2 regions of the Streptomyces sp. NPDC001135 genome follow, and region 2 is predicted to be linked to the other one. Evidence: predicted binding sites of a transcription regulator. Region 2 holds the regulator's gene; the other holds the start of a gene.
The links. The regulator HspR, encoded in region 2, represses chaperone genes until heat shock. The targets are predictions, from matches to a motif close to TTGAGNNNNNNNNNCTCAA.
Positions count from the first base shown of each region.

Region 1: a site for HspR is predicted at 2,742-2,760, ahead of lon (endopeptidase La). Genes of this name have one in related genera too.

Region 1 is NZ_JBSFKD010000006.1:253,832-260,949, forward strand. Features, by position in the region: gene ACWC94_RS11050 (HAMP domain-containing sensor histidine kinase) at 1-104, opposite strand, end outside; gene ACWC94_RS11055 (response regulator transcription factor) at 101-841, opposite strand; gene ACWC94_RS11060 (spermine/spermidine synthase domain-containing protein) at 955-1,635, opposite strand; gene ACWC94_RS11065 (rhomboid-like protein) at 1,832-2,653, shown strand; gene lon (endopeptidase La) at 2,783-5,203, shown strand; gene ACWC94_RS11075 (SpoIIE family protein phosphatase) at 5,286-7,118, opposite strand, start outside.
Region 2 is NZ_JBSFKD010000041.1:25,293-32,410, forward strand. Features, by position in the region: gene ACWC94_RS35980 (MraY family glycosyltransferase) at 1-598, shown strand, start outside; gene dnaK (molecular chaperone DnaK) at 693-2,543, shown strand; gene grpE (nucleotide exchange factor GrpE) at 2,540-3,211, shown strand; gene dnaJ (molecular chaperone DnaJ) at 3,248-4,420, shown strand; gene ACWC94_RS36000 (heat shock protein transcriptional repressor HspR) at 4,426-4,875, shown strand; gene ACWC94_RS36005 (sugar ABC transporter substrate-binding protein) at 5,265-6,371, shown strand; gene ACWC94_RS36010 (LuxR C-terminal-related transcriptional regulator) at 6,550-7,118, shown strand, end outside.

The sequences.
Region 1 (7,118 bases), on a different contig from region 2:
ACGACGAGTGCGCCCAGCTTGGTCTTGATCGAGAACGGGCGTACGCCGCCCCAGGGATCCTCCCCGGGGCTCCTCCGTGCGGCCTGCCGCCCGTCGCCGCTCACGGTGTCGGCGTCTCCAGCGCGTATCCCACGCCGTGCACGGTCCGGATCCGCTCGGCACCGATCTTCCGGCGCAGTGCCTTGATGTGGCTGTCGACCGTACGGGTGCCGGAGGCGTCCGCCCAGTCCCACACCTCGGCCAGCAGCTGTTCCCGCGAGAGCACCGCGCGCGGGGTGTTCGCCAGGCACACCAGCAGGTCGAACTCGGTGGGCGTCAGGTGGACGTCCTCGGACTTCACCCGCACCCGGCGCTGCGCGTGGTCGATCTCCAGCTCGCCGAGGCGCAGGATCCCGCTGCGCGGCGTCGCGGCGGCCAGGGCCGCCCGCTCCACCCGCCGCAGCAGCACGTGCACCCGCGCGGCCAGCTCCCGCATCGAGAACGGCTTGGTCATGTAGTCGTCCGCACCGACCCCGAGACCGACCAGCATGTCCGTCTCGTCGTCCCGCGCGGTCAGCATCAGCACCGGCACCGGACGCTGCGCCTGCACCCGCCGGCAGACCTCGAGGCCGTCGAAGCCGGGCAGCATGATGTCGAGGATCAGCAGGTCGGGCTGCCAGGCCTCGGCCGTGTCGACGGCTGCCGGGCCGTCCGACGCGGTTTGCACGAGAAATCCCTCGGCGCGCAGCCGGGCCGCGATGGCGTCGACGATCGTGGGGTCGTCCTCGACGACCAGCACCCGGCGCTGTGCGCCCGGGGTGGTCGTCGCCGCGCCGCTCTGGGAGGTGTGTGTCTGCTCCATCGCCCGCCCCTGCTTGTTGCTTTCCGGAACCAGTGGGGTGATCCCATGTCTGCGCTTGACGCTTGAATGATCCGCGTCAGGGCAGCACATTACGGGGATCCACCGTGCTGTCGCTATCCAGGTCGGATGCCGAGGTGTACGGCGTCCGGAACGCCCCGGGCAACGGGGACCTCTTCGGTACGCACCTGCCGGAACCCGGCATTCCGCAAGCTTCCTTCAAATTCCGGAGAGGGCTCGGCGGACCATACGGCCAGCACTCCACCGGGTTTCAACGCCCTTGCGCAGGCGGCGAGTCCGGCCGGCGAGTAGAGGCTGTGATTGCCGTCCGTGACGGTCCAGCCGGGGCCGTTGTCGATGTCCAGGCAGAGTGCGTCGAACGTGTCCGATGTCTCATGGACGAACGCCACCAGATCCGCCTGCACGATCTCGGTGCGCGGATCGCCGAGCGCACCGGCGGAAACCTCCGCCAGCGGCCCGTCCCGGTGCCAGTCGACGACGGCGGACTCCCGCTCGACCACGGTGATCCGCCCCCACCCGGGATCCGCCGCCGCATGTGCGAGTGAGAATCCCACGCCCAGCCCGCCGATCAGTACGTGCGGCTTCGGCCGCCCGTCCAGCGCGCCGTACGCGGCGTCCACCAGCAGCCGCTCCGAGCGGCCGTCGGAGGTGTCCATCAGGAAACAGCCGTTGGCGATGATCTGCAGCAGCGCTCCGTGCCGGCGCAGTACCACCTCGCCGTACGGGCCGTCGCGCCGGTCGAGGACCACGGGAGAGTCGTACACGGCAGCAGTCATGCCCACCATCCTGCTTGAACGCGCCCCGTCCTTCACGGGAATTGCGGATGACACGCGCACGCTGTGGACAACGGGGCCGGCCCGGACGCATCTGCCACGTGAGAGGTTGCTGTGAATCCGCTCTCGCGTGGCGTCGGTCATAGACAGCGGCCCGCGCAACACGAAGGGTGGGGCGCGACGGAAGGAGCGCCACACCGTGGAACCGATCGCGACGGGCCCTGCGTCGGCCGCGTCCGCGCCCCTTCCGGGCGCTCCGCTCACCGACGGCGGTGGCGTCGTTTCGACACCCGCGCTCGCGGACCTGCTGGACGGCATGCCGCGCCAGCGGCACGCCACGGCTCCCGCCTGCGACCCCGCTCCCGCCGACCCGCCCCCGGCCCTGCGGGTCCCGCGGCTGTGGCGCCTGCTGCCCACACCCACCGGAACCCCGTTCACCTTCTCCTACGGCGTCGTCCTGGCCGTCACCTCGGTGATCGCGGCCCTGGCCGCCCCGGACCTGGTGCACTCCCTCTACCAGGACTCCAGTACGGACGTCGCCCATCTGGTGCGCACCCCCGTGCTGGTGCTGCTGGCGAGCGCCCTGTGGATCGCGGGCGGCGTCCTGTCGCCGTACGCGCTCGCGTTCGTGCTGGTGCTCACCGCCCTCGAACGGCGCATAGGCGGCGCGCGGGCGGCCTGCGTCTTCCTGGCCGGGCACGTCCTGGCCACCCTCGCGACCGAGATCCCGGTGGGCCTGGCCGTCCTGTTCGGTCACCTTCCCGTCACCTCGCTGCACCGGCTCGACTACGGCATCAGCTTCGGCGTCGCCGCCAGCACCGGCGCCCTGGCCGGTCTCCTGCGCCCCTGGTTGCGCTGGCCCGTCCTGGCCCTGGCGACCACCGCCCTCGTCAACGACCTGATCGCCTTCCAGGACCCGATGACGAACTGGGGCCATCTCATCGCCCTCGGGATCGGCATCAGCGGCTGGCCGCTCGTACGGCGCTGGCGCGTCCCGGTGGTTTCGCCGGTTTCCCCGTGACCACCCGCTCGACGGCGGCACCGCGCGGCGGCCCCAACTGATCGCTCACAGCGAACAGATGCGGGGAACACCAGCTACCCCCCGGCAGTTGAGTCGACATAGCTCAACTTGACTGCCGAAGGGGAGATCATGGCTACTGAGTCCACGGCGTTCACGCTCGTCCTGCCCGTGCTGCCGCTCGACGACGAGGTCGTGCTGCCCGGCATGGTGGTTCCGCTGGACCTGAGCGACGCCGAGGTGCGGGCCGCGGTGGAGGCCGCGCAGGCCGCCGCCCGGTCCACGCCCGGAAAGCCCAAGGTGCTGCTGGTGCCCCGCATCGACGGCACGTACGCGAAGACCGGTGTGCTGGGCACGGTCGAGCAGGTCGGCCGGCTGGCCGACGGTGACCCGGGGGCTCTGATCCGCGGCCGCAGCCGCGTGCGGATCGGCGCCGGCACCACCGGTCCCGGCGCGGCCCTGTGGGTCGAGGGCGCCCGCGTCGACGAGAGCGCCCCCGATCCGCTGCCGGGTCAGGTCGCCGACCTCGTCAAGGAGTACAAGGCGCTCGCCACCACCTGGCTGAAGAAGCGCGGCGCCTGGCAGGTCGTGGACCGCGTCCAGGCCATCGACGACGTCTCCGCGCTCGCCGACAACTCCGGCTACTCGCCGTTCCTCACCACCGACCAGAAGGTCGAACTGCTGGAGACCGCCGACCCGGTGGCCCGGCTGAAGCTCGCCACGCAGCAGCTCCGCGACCACCTCGCCGAGCAGGACGTGGCCGAGACCATCGCCAAGGACGTCCAGGAGGGCGTCGACAAGCAGCAGCGCGAGTTCCTGCTGCGCCGCCAGCTGGAGGCCGTCCGCAAGGAACTGCGCGAGCTGAACGGCGACAAGGACAGCGAGGAGTCCGACGACTACCGCGCCCGCGTCGAGGCCGCCGACCTGCCGGAGAAGGTCCGCGAAGCCGCGCTCAAGGAGGTCGACAAGCTCGAGCGGGCCAGCGACCAGTCGCCCGAGGGCTCCTGGATCCGGACCTGGCTGGACACGGTCCTCGAACTCCCGTGGAACTCCCGCACCGAGGACACGTACGACATCCAGGGCGCCAAGGCGATCCTGGACGCCGAGCACGCCGGTCTGCAGGACGTGAAGGAGCGCATCACCGAGTACCTCGCGGTACGCAAGCGGCGCGGTGAGCGCGGGCTCGGCGTGATCGGCGGCCGGCGCGGTGGTGCGGTCCTGGCGCTGGTCGGGCCCCCCGGCGTCGGAAAGACGAGCCTGGGGGAGAGCGTGGCCCACGCCATGGGCCGCTCGTTCGTCCGTGTGGCCCTCGGTGGCGTCCGCGACGAGGCCGAGATCCGCGGCCACCGCCGTACGTACGTCGGCGCGCTGCCCGGCCGGATCGTACGGGCGATCAAGGAGGCCGGGTCCATGAACCCGGTGGTCCTGCTGGACGAGATCGACAAGGTGGGCTCCGACTTCCGCGGCGACCCGGCCGCGGCCCTGCTCGAGGTCCTGGACCCGGCACAGAACCACACCTTCCGGGACCACTACCTGGAGGTCGAACTCGACCTGTCGGACGTGGTCTTCCTGGCCACCGCCAACGTCCTGGAAGCCATCCCGGAGGCCCTCGCCGACCGTATGGAAATCGTCCGCCTCGACGGCTACACCGAGGACGAGAAGGTCGTCATCGCCCGCGACCACCTGCTCCCGCGCCAGCTGGAGCGGGCGGGACTCGGCGGGGACGAGGTCGCCTTGGACGAGAGCGCCCTGCGCAAGCTGGCCGGCGAGTACACGCGCGAGGCGGGTGTGCGCACCCTGGAGCGCTCGATCGCACGCCTGCTCCGCAAGGTCGCGGCCCAGCACGAACTCGGCGAGCGACAGCTGCCGTTCACCGTCCGGGACGAGGACCTGCGGGGTCTGATCGGGCGCCCGCACCACGTGCCCGAGTCCGCCCAGGACCCGGCCGAGCGCCGTACGTCCGTCCCGGGTGTGGCGACCGGCCTCGCGGTCACCGGCGCCGGCGGTGACGTCCTCTTCGTGGAGGCGTCCCTCGCCGATCCGGAGACGGGCGCGGCGGGCCTGACCCTGACCGGTCAGCTCGGTGACGTGATGAAGGAGTCCGCGCAGATCGCGCTGAGCTTCCTGCGCAGCCACGGTGCCGAACTGGAGCTCCCGGTCGGCGACTTGAAGGACCGCGGCGTACACATCCACTTCCCGGCGGGCGCGGTCCCGAAGGACGGCCCGAGCGCCGGCATCACGATGACGACGGCGCTGGCGTCGCTGCTGAGCGGACGGCTGGTCCGCACGGACGTGGCGATGACGGGTGAGGTCTCACTGACGGGCCGTGTCCTGCCCATCGGCGGCGTGAAGCAGAAGCTGCTCGCCGCGCAGCGTGCCGGGGTGACCACCGTGATCATCCCCAAGCGCAACGAGCCCGACCTGGACGACGTCCCGGCCGAGGTGCTGGACAAGCTCGACGTCCACACCGTGACCGACGTCCGGCAGGTCCTGGAGCTGGCGCTCGCGCCCGCGACGAACGGGGCGGCGCCGGAGGTTCCCGTGGCGGCGTGACGGACGCCGCGGGACGAGCGAGGGCCCGGGTCCCGTGAGGGAGGCCCGGGCCTTCGCCGTACGCGTACACGGACGGGCCGGCTCACCGGGCGGCCCCGGCCACCGACTGCTCCGCCCAGACCGTCTTGCCGACCCGGTCGTGCCGGGTGCCCCAGCGGTCGGCCAGCTGGGCGACCAGCAGCAGGCCCCGGCCGCCCTCGTCGAAGATACGGGCGCGCCGCATGTGCGGGGTGGTGCCGCTGGAGTCGTACACCTCGCAGATCAGGGTCGAGTCCTGGTGGATCAGCCGGAGCCGGACGGGCGGGCGGCCGTACCGCATGGCGTTGGTGACCAGCTCGCTGACCATCAGCTCCGTGGAGAAGGCGACCTCGTCCAGGCCCCACGCGGCCAGCTGGTCACAGGCCAGGTGGCGGGCCCGCGAGACGTCCGTGGGGTCGTTCGCCAGCTGCCAGGCGGCGACCCGGTCCGCGCGCAGGACCCGGGTGCGGGCGACGAGCAGGGCGATGTCGTCGTCGGGGCGGTGGCTCAGCAGCTCGGTGAGCACGCGGTCGCAGACGGCGTCCAGCGTGGTCGCGGGCCGGCCGAGCGCGGCGAACATCTTGTCCAGTGCCTCGTCGATGTCGTGCTCGCGGGCCTCGAACAGCCCGTTGGTGTAGAGCGCGAGCAGACTGCCCTCGGGCAGTTCGGTCTCGATCGACTCGAAGGGCAGCCCGCCGAGCCCGAGCGGAGGCCCCGCGGGCACGTCGAGGAACCGCACGGCGCCGTCCGGCGTGACCACGGCGGGCGGTGGATGACCGGCCCGGGCCAGGGTGCACCGGCGCGAGACCGGGTCGTAGACGGCGTACAGACAGGTGGTGCCGATGCCGCCGGCGGTCTCGGCGGCCGGGTCCGCGCTGCCCTCGTCGGCGGCGAGCCGCAGGACCAGGTCGTCGAGGTGGGTGAGGAGCTCGTCGGCCGGCAGGTCCACGTCCGCCAGCGTGCGCACCGCCGTACGCAGCCGGCCCATGGTGGCCGAGGCACGGATGCCGTGGCCCACCACGTCGCCCACGACGAGCGCCACCCGCGCCCCGGACAGCGGAATCACGTCGAACCAGTCGCCGCCCACGCCGGCCCGGGTCGCGGTGGGCAGATAGCGGGTGGCGATCTCCAGGGCCGCCTGGGCGGGCAGCGTGTGCGGGAGCAGGCTCTGCTGGAGGGCCATGGTGGTGGTACGGGACCGCGAGCGGGCGAGGGTCTGCCGGATGCCGACGGCCGCCTTGGCCGTGAACTCCTGGGCCTGCCGCAGCTCCCGCGGGCCGAACGGCCCCCGGCCGGGGCGCCGGCCGAAGAGCGCCACCCCGAGCGCCCTGCCCTGGACGAGCAGCGGCACCGCCAGCAGCGAGCGCGCCCCGGACGCGCGCAGCCACGCGGCGCCCGGGTCCACCGCCGCCCACTCGGCGACGACCGGATCCGCCGTGTCGTACAGCAGCGGACGGCTCGCCGCGAGGCACTGGACCGGCGGGGAGTCCACCGGGCAGACGACCGCCTCGCCCGGGCCGGCGCCGTAGGCGGGTCCGTGATCGTCCGGGACGGCGCGCAGCGCGGCGCGGCGCAGCACCACAGGGCCGGGCTGCCCGGGCTCCTCGTCCGCGTCGCGGGGCGTGTCGAGCAGGTCGACCGCCATGACATCGGCGAGCCGGGGAACCGTGACCTCGCCGAGTTCCTGGGCGGCACGGGCCTGGTCCGCCGCCGGGCCGACGCGCGAACCGCTCTCGTCCGCCGGCCGGGGCGGGCCGGCGGCGTCCTGGCCGGGGGCCTGCGTGGACAGGCAGACGGCGCGCACCCGGCCGCCGGCGTCCTTCAGCGGGGTCAGCACGGCGGCAGCGCCGAGTTCCGGGCCGAGCCCGGCCCCGGTCTCCTGCGGCCGGCCGGACTC
Region 2 (7,118 bases):
CGGGCTGGCCGGGACCGTCGGGGTGGTCACCGCCTTCGGCGCCGGGGTCTGTGCCGCCGCCGAGCTGATGGACGGGCTCGCCGTCCTGCTGAGCGTCTTCGCCGCCGCCCTCACCGGCTTCCTGATGCACAACTGGCATCCGGCCCGGATCGGGCTCGGCGCCTGCGGCTCGCTGTTCACCGGGTTCCTGTTGTCGTCGTCCCTCGTCTTCACGCGCGCGGGGTACGACCTGGTGCCGAGCGCGGCGGTGATGTTCTGCCTCGGTGCGGTGGCGATCGCCGACGCCGTCCTCGTGGTCCTCGCCCGGGGGCTGGCCCGGCGTCCGCTGCTGCGGCGCGGCCCCGACCATCTCGCGCACCGGATGCGGCCGCTCGGGCTCACCCCGCCGGGATCCGTCGTGCTGCTGGGTGCCGGTTCCTTCTCCTCGGTCCTCGTCGGGGTGCTCGTGCACACCGGATGGACGGGGGAGGGGGCCGTGCTGTGGGTGGCCGGAGCGGCGCTGCTGGTGGTGCTCGTCCTCCTTCGCATGCCTGTCCAGTCACCCCGGCGCACCGAATCGACGCAGGTCAGCGGCCAGTTGCGTGTAAGGAACGGATAAGACTTGAGCCAGGGTGACTCAGGTCTGTTGACCCATCGCCGGACGTCATGCACACTTGAGTCCGTTCCACTCAAGTCAGCTGGAGGAATCAACCATGGCACGTGCGGTCGGCATCGACCTGGGCACGACTAACTCCGTCGTCAGCGTTCTGGAGGGCGGCGAGCCCACCGTCATCACCAACGCCGAGGGCGCCAGGACCACGCCGTCCGTCGTCGCCTTCGCCAAGAACGGTGAGGTGCTCGTCGGCGAGGTCGCCAAGCGCCAGGCGGTCACGAACGTGGACCGGACCATCCGCTCGGTGAAGCGCCACATGGGCACCGACTGGAAGATCCAGCTCGACGGGAAGGACTTCAACCCGCAGCAGATCTCCGCGTTCATCCTGCAGAAGCTGAAGCGGGACGCCGAGGCCTACCTGGGCGAGAAGGTGACCGACGCGGTCATCACCGTCCCGGCCTACTTCAACGACTCCGAGCGCCAGGCGACCAAGGAGGCCGGTGAGATCGCCGGTCTGAACGTCCTGCGCATCGTCAACGAGCCGACCGCCGCCGCGCTGGCCTACGGCCTCGACAAGGACGACCAGACGATCCTCGTCTTCGACCTCGGTGGCGGCACCTTCGACGTGTCCCTCCTGGAGATCGGCGACGGCGTCGTCGAGGTGAAGGCCACCAACGGTGACAACCACCTCGGTGGTGACGACTGGGACCAGCGTGTCGTCGACTACCTGGTGCAGCAGTTCAAGTCCGGTCACGGCGTGGACCTCGCCAAGGACAAGATGGCCCTGCAGCGCCTCCGTGAGGCCGCCGAGAAGGCCAAGATCGAGCTGTCCTCCTCCACCGAGACCTCGATCAACCTGCCCTACATCACGGCGTCCGCCGAGGGCCCGCTGCACCTGGACGAGAAGCTCACCCGCGCCCAGTTCCAGCAGCTGACGGCCGACCTGCTGGAGCGCTGCAAGACGCCGTTCCACAACGTCATCAAGGACGCCGGCATCTCCATCAACGAGATCGACCACGTCGTCCTCGTCGGTGGCTCCACCCGTATGCCCGCCGTCGCCGAGCTCGTCAAGGAGCTGACCGGCGGCAAGGAGGCCAACAAGGGTGTGAACCCGGACGAGGTCGTCGCCATCGGCGCCTCGCTCCAGGCCGGTGTCCTCAAGGGCGAGGTCAAGGACGTCCTGCTCCTCGACGTCACCCCGCTGTCCCTCGGTATCGAGACCAAGGGCGGCATCATGACCAAGCTGATCGAGCGCAACACCACGATCCCGACCAAGCGCTCCGAGATCTTCACCACGGCCGAGGACAACCAGCCGTCCGTGCAGATCCAGGTCTACCAGGGCGAGCGCGAGATCGCGGCGTACAACAAGAAGCTCGGCATGTTCGAGCTGACCGGTCTGCCGCCGGCGCCGCGCGGCGTCCCGCAGATCGAGGTGTCCTTCGACATCGACGCCAACGGCATCATGCACGTGACCGCCAAGGACCTGGGCACGGGCAAGGAGCAGAAGATGACCGTCACCGGCGGCTCCTCGCTGCCGAAGGACGAGGTCGACCGCATGCGCCAGGAGGCCGAGCAGTACGCGGAGGAGGACCACCGCCGCCGCGAGGCCGCCGAGACCCGCAACCAGGGCGAGCAGCTCGTCTACCAGACCGAGAAGTTCCTCAAGGACAACGAGGACAAGGTCCCGGGCGAGATCAAGACCGAGGTCGAGGAGGCCGTCGCCGAGCTGAAGGAGAAGCTCAAGGGCGAGGACACCGCCGAGATCCGCACCGCCACCGAGAAGGTCGCGGCCGTCTCGCAGAAGCTGGGCCAGGCCATGTACGCCGACGCCCAGTCCGCGCAGGCCGCCGGCGGCCCGGAGGGTGCCACCGCCGGTGGCGCCAAGGCCGCTGACGACGACGTCGTGGACGCCGAGATCGTGGACGACGAGCGCAAGGACGGTGCCGCGTGACGGAGGAGACCCCGGGCTTCGAGGAGAAGCCCGACGTCCCCTCCGGCGCCACCCCCGACGACGCCGAGTCGAAGGCCGCCCCCGAGGAGGGGGCGGCCCCGGCCGGGGACGGAAACGCAGACGCGGGCCTGGTGGCCCAGCTGGACCAGGTGCGTACGGCGCTGAACGAGCGCACGGTCGACCTCCAGCGCCTCCAGGCGGAGTACCAGAACTACCGCCGCCGGGTCGAGCGGGACCGCATCGCGGTCAAGGAGATCGCCATCGCGAACCTCCTGACCGAGCTGCTGCCCGTGCTGGACGACATCGGCCGCGCGCGGGAACACGGCGAGCTGGTCGGCGGCTTCAAGTCGGTGGCCGAGTCGCTGGAGACCGTCGCGGCCAAGATGGGCCTGCAGCAGTTCGGCAAGGAGGGCGAGCCCTTCGACCCGACCATCCACGAGGCCCTGATGCACTCCTACGCGCCGGACGTCACCGAGACGACCTGCGTGGCGATCCTGCAGCCCGGGTATCGCATCGGCGAGCGCACCATCCGCCCCGCGCGGGTGGCCGTCGCCGAGCCGCAGCCCGGCGCGCAGACCGTCAAGGCCGAGGGCGCCGAGGAGAACACCGAGGCGAAGCAGGCCGGCTCCGCCGACGACAAGGAGAACGGTGGCCCGGAAGAGGGCTGACGTAATCACCAGAGACAGGAAGGAGGGACGTCGGGGATGAGCACCAAGGACTTCATCGAGAAGGACTACTACAAGGTCCTCGGCGTCCCCAAGGACGCCACCGAGGCCGAGATCAAGAAGGCGTACCGGAAGCTCGCCCGCGAGTTCCACCCGGACGCCAACAAGGGCAACACCAAGGCCGAGGAGCGCTTCAAGGAGATCTCCGAGGCGAACGACATCCTCGGCGACCCCAAGAAGCGCAAGGAGTACGACGAGGCACGCGCCCTGTTCGGCAACGGCGGTTTCCGCCCCGGGCCGGGCGCCGGCGGCTCCTTCAACTTCGACCTGGGCGACCTCTTCGGAGGCGGCGCCCAGGGCGGGGGTTCCGGCGGTTTCGGCGGCGGAATCGGTGACGTCTTCGGGGGCCTGTTCAACCGCGGCGGAGCCACGGGCACACGCACCCAGCCCCGGCGCGGCCAGGACATCGACACCGAGGTCACGCTGAGCTTCACGGAGGCCATCGAGGGCGCCACGGTGCCCCTCAGGATGTCCTCCCAGGCACCCTGCAAGGCCTGCTCCGGCACCGGCGACAAGAACGGCACACCGCGCGTGTGCCCGACCTGCGTCGGCACCGGGCAGGTGGCGCGGGGCTCGGGCGGCGGCTTCTCGCTCACCGACCCCTGCCCCGACTGCAAGGGCCGCGGGCTGATCGCGGAGCACCCCTGCATGGAGTGCAAGGGCAGTGGCCGCGCCAAGTCCTCGCGCACGATGCAGGTCCGCATCCCGGCCGGCGTGACCGACGGGCAGCGCATCCGGCTGCGCGGCAAGGGGGCGCCCGGCGAGCGGGGCGGACCGGCGGGCGACCTGTACGTGGTCGTGCACGTCGGCGAGCACTCGGTGTTCGGGCGCAAGGGCGACAACCTCACGGTGACCGTCCCGGTGACCTTCGTCGAGGCCGCGCTCGGCGGCGAGGTGAGGGTCCCCACCCTGGGCGGCCCGCCCGTCACCCTGAAACTGCCGCCCGGCACGCCGAACGGCCGTACGATGCGGGCCCGGGGCAAGGGCGCGGTCCGCAAGGACGGTACCCGCGGCGACCTCCTGGTCACCGTCGAGGTGCGTGTCCCCACGGACCTGTCGGGGAAGGCTCGTGACGCACTGGAGGCGTATCGCGAGGCGACCGCGGGCGAGAACCCGCGTGCGGAGCTGTTCGAGGCCGCGAAGGGAGACTGAGAGAGATGGACGGCCGTCGACGTAACCCGTATGAACTGACCGAGGAGACCCCGGTCTACGTCATCTCGGTGGCGGCCCAGCTCTCCGGACTCCACCCGCAGACGCTGCGCCAGTACGACCGACTCGGCCTGGTCTCCCCGGACCGCACCGCGGGCCGGGGCCGGCGCTACTCGGCCCGCGACATCGAACTGCTCCGCCAGGTGCAGCAGTTGTCGCAGGACGAGGGCATCAACCTGGCCGGCATCAAGCGGATCATCGAACTGGAGAACCAGGTCGCCGCCCTCCAGTCCCGGGTCGTGGAACTGGAGGCGGCCCTGGACGGCGCGGCGGCCGCGATGCAGCAGCGCGAGGCCGCCGTCCACGCCTCCTACCGCCGCGACCTGGTCCCGTACCAGGAGGTCCAGCAGACCAGCGCGCTGGTGGTGTGGCGGCCGAAGCGGCAGCAGAGCGACTGAGACACATGCGAAAGGGGCCCGGAGACAAACCTCCGGGCCCCTTGGCCTGCTGGTGGGCGGTCAGCCGGGGAGCATCTCGCCCGCCCTCTCGATCGCGCCGCGCAGCAGCCGGCTGCCCGGGACGGAGTCGGGCACCGGACGGCGGGGGTCTGACGCTCCCGTTCTCTTGCCGTCTCCTTTGCCGTTTCCTGAACGGCCCTTGGATGAAGGGTCCGTAAAGGGTGTTTGGAGATGATTCCGCTCGGCCTTCACAGGGTCAGCCGAGGGTGGTGTTGCGGACTCGTTAAGTAGTTACGCTTGACGCCGGGTGTGGCCTGCGCGTTGTCTTTTCAGACACCTGGGTCGTATAGCAGCCCTACGTCCGGAACGCACCTGAAGTGAGCCCCCGAATGCGTCGTATCGCCATATCCGTGGCCGCGTCCACGATGACCCTCTCGCTCGCCGGATGCGGCGTGCTGGACGCGACGGGGGACGGCGCGAACGCGAGCCCGAGCAAGGGCGACGACATCACCGTGGGCCTGCTGCTGCCGGAGAAGGCGAACAGCCGCTACGACAGGTTCGACTACCCCATCATCAAGGACAAGGTCGCCCAACTCACCAAGAAGCAGGGCAAGGTCGAGTACGACAACGCCGACGCGGACGCCTCCCGGCAGGCCTCGCAGCTGCAGAAGATGATCGACGACAAGGTCGACATCATCCTGCTCGACGCCGTCGACTCGCACGCCGTCGCCGCCGGGGTGAAGAAGGCCAAGGACGCCGGCATCCCGGTCATCGCCTACGACCGTCTCGCCGAGGGCCCGATCGACGCCTACGTCTCCTTCGACAACGAGCTCGTCGGCGAGGTGCAGGGCCGCACCCTGCTGGAGGCCCTCGGGCCGAACACCGACACCTCCGACAAGATCGTCATGGTGAACGGCTCGCCCACCGACCCGAACGCCAAGCAGTTCAAGCAGGGCGCGCTCTCCGAGCTGAACGGCAAGGTGACGATCGCGGGGTCGTACGACACCACGGACTGGAAGCCGGAGCTCGCCGAGACCGAGATGGCCAGGGCGATCGGCGCGATCGGCAAGAACAACATCGCCGGCGTGTACGCCGCCAACGACGGCATGGCGGGCGGTGTCATCAAGGCCCTGAAGGCGGCCGGCGTCACGAGCCTGCCCCCGGTCACCGGTCAGGACGCGGAGCTCGACGCGGTCCAGCGGATCGTGGCCGGCGAGCAGTACATGAGCGTCTACAAGGCCTACCCGGACGAGGCCGAGGCCGCCGCGCAGATGGCCGTAGCCAAGATCCAGGGCAAGGACATCCAGTTCGACGCGCTCACCCAGGACAAGGTCGACAGCCCCACCGACAAGGACATCCCGGCCAAGCTGATCCAGCCGATCGCCCTGACCAAGCGCACCGTCAAGTCCACGGTCATCGCGGACGGCATCTACTCCGTGGGTGACATCTGCACCCCCAAGTACAAGGCGGCCTGCCTGACGCTCGGCCTGAAGTAGGGCACGTTCCCGGCGGATCGCTTCAGCTTGTTGCAAGGCGAGGGGCGGAGCCTGGTCGATACCCGGACATAACCGCTTTTTCTGCTGGCCCCGTTGAGTCGAGCCGTGTTGCGGACCCGGTCGACGCCGCGCATAGTTGCGCTGCGGAAGTGGCAGCACACCGGGGGTGAAATGGGCGATGGCCGGGCGCGGGGCGGACGAGCATCCACACGGCGCCGACCGACTGTGCGCGGCCGGGGATCGGGTGTATTCCCGGGCCGTACGCCGCGGGCGGGTGCCGCGCACGGATGCCGAGACGGTGCCCTGCCTGCTGGAACTGGCCCTGCTGCACCCGGACCCCGACGACATGGACTGGCTGGTGCCGACCTCCCCGCAGGAGGTCATGACCAGGCTGCTGCGCGGGGTCTACGACGAGGTCAGCGAGAGTCAGCGGCGGGTGGGCTCGGCGGTGGCCGCCTTCGAGTGGTACGCCGGACTGGGCCGTCAGCTGGGCGCGCTCGCCGCGCCCGCCGAGGGCAGCGCGATCCGGGTGCTGGACGGGCTGTCCCGGATCCAGGCCGCGATGGACGAGGCGACCAAGGCGTGCACGACGGAGGTGCTCACCGTGCAGCCCGGCGGCATCCGCCGGGAGGCCGAGCTGACCGAGGGGCTGCACCGGGCGCTGGCACTGCGCGGCCGGGGCGTGCGCATGCGCGACCTGTACACCCACGTGGCCCGGCACGGGCAGGGGCTGCTCACCTACCTGGA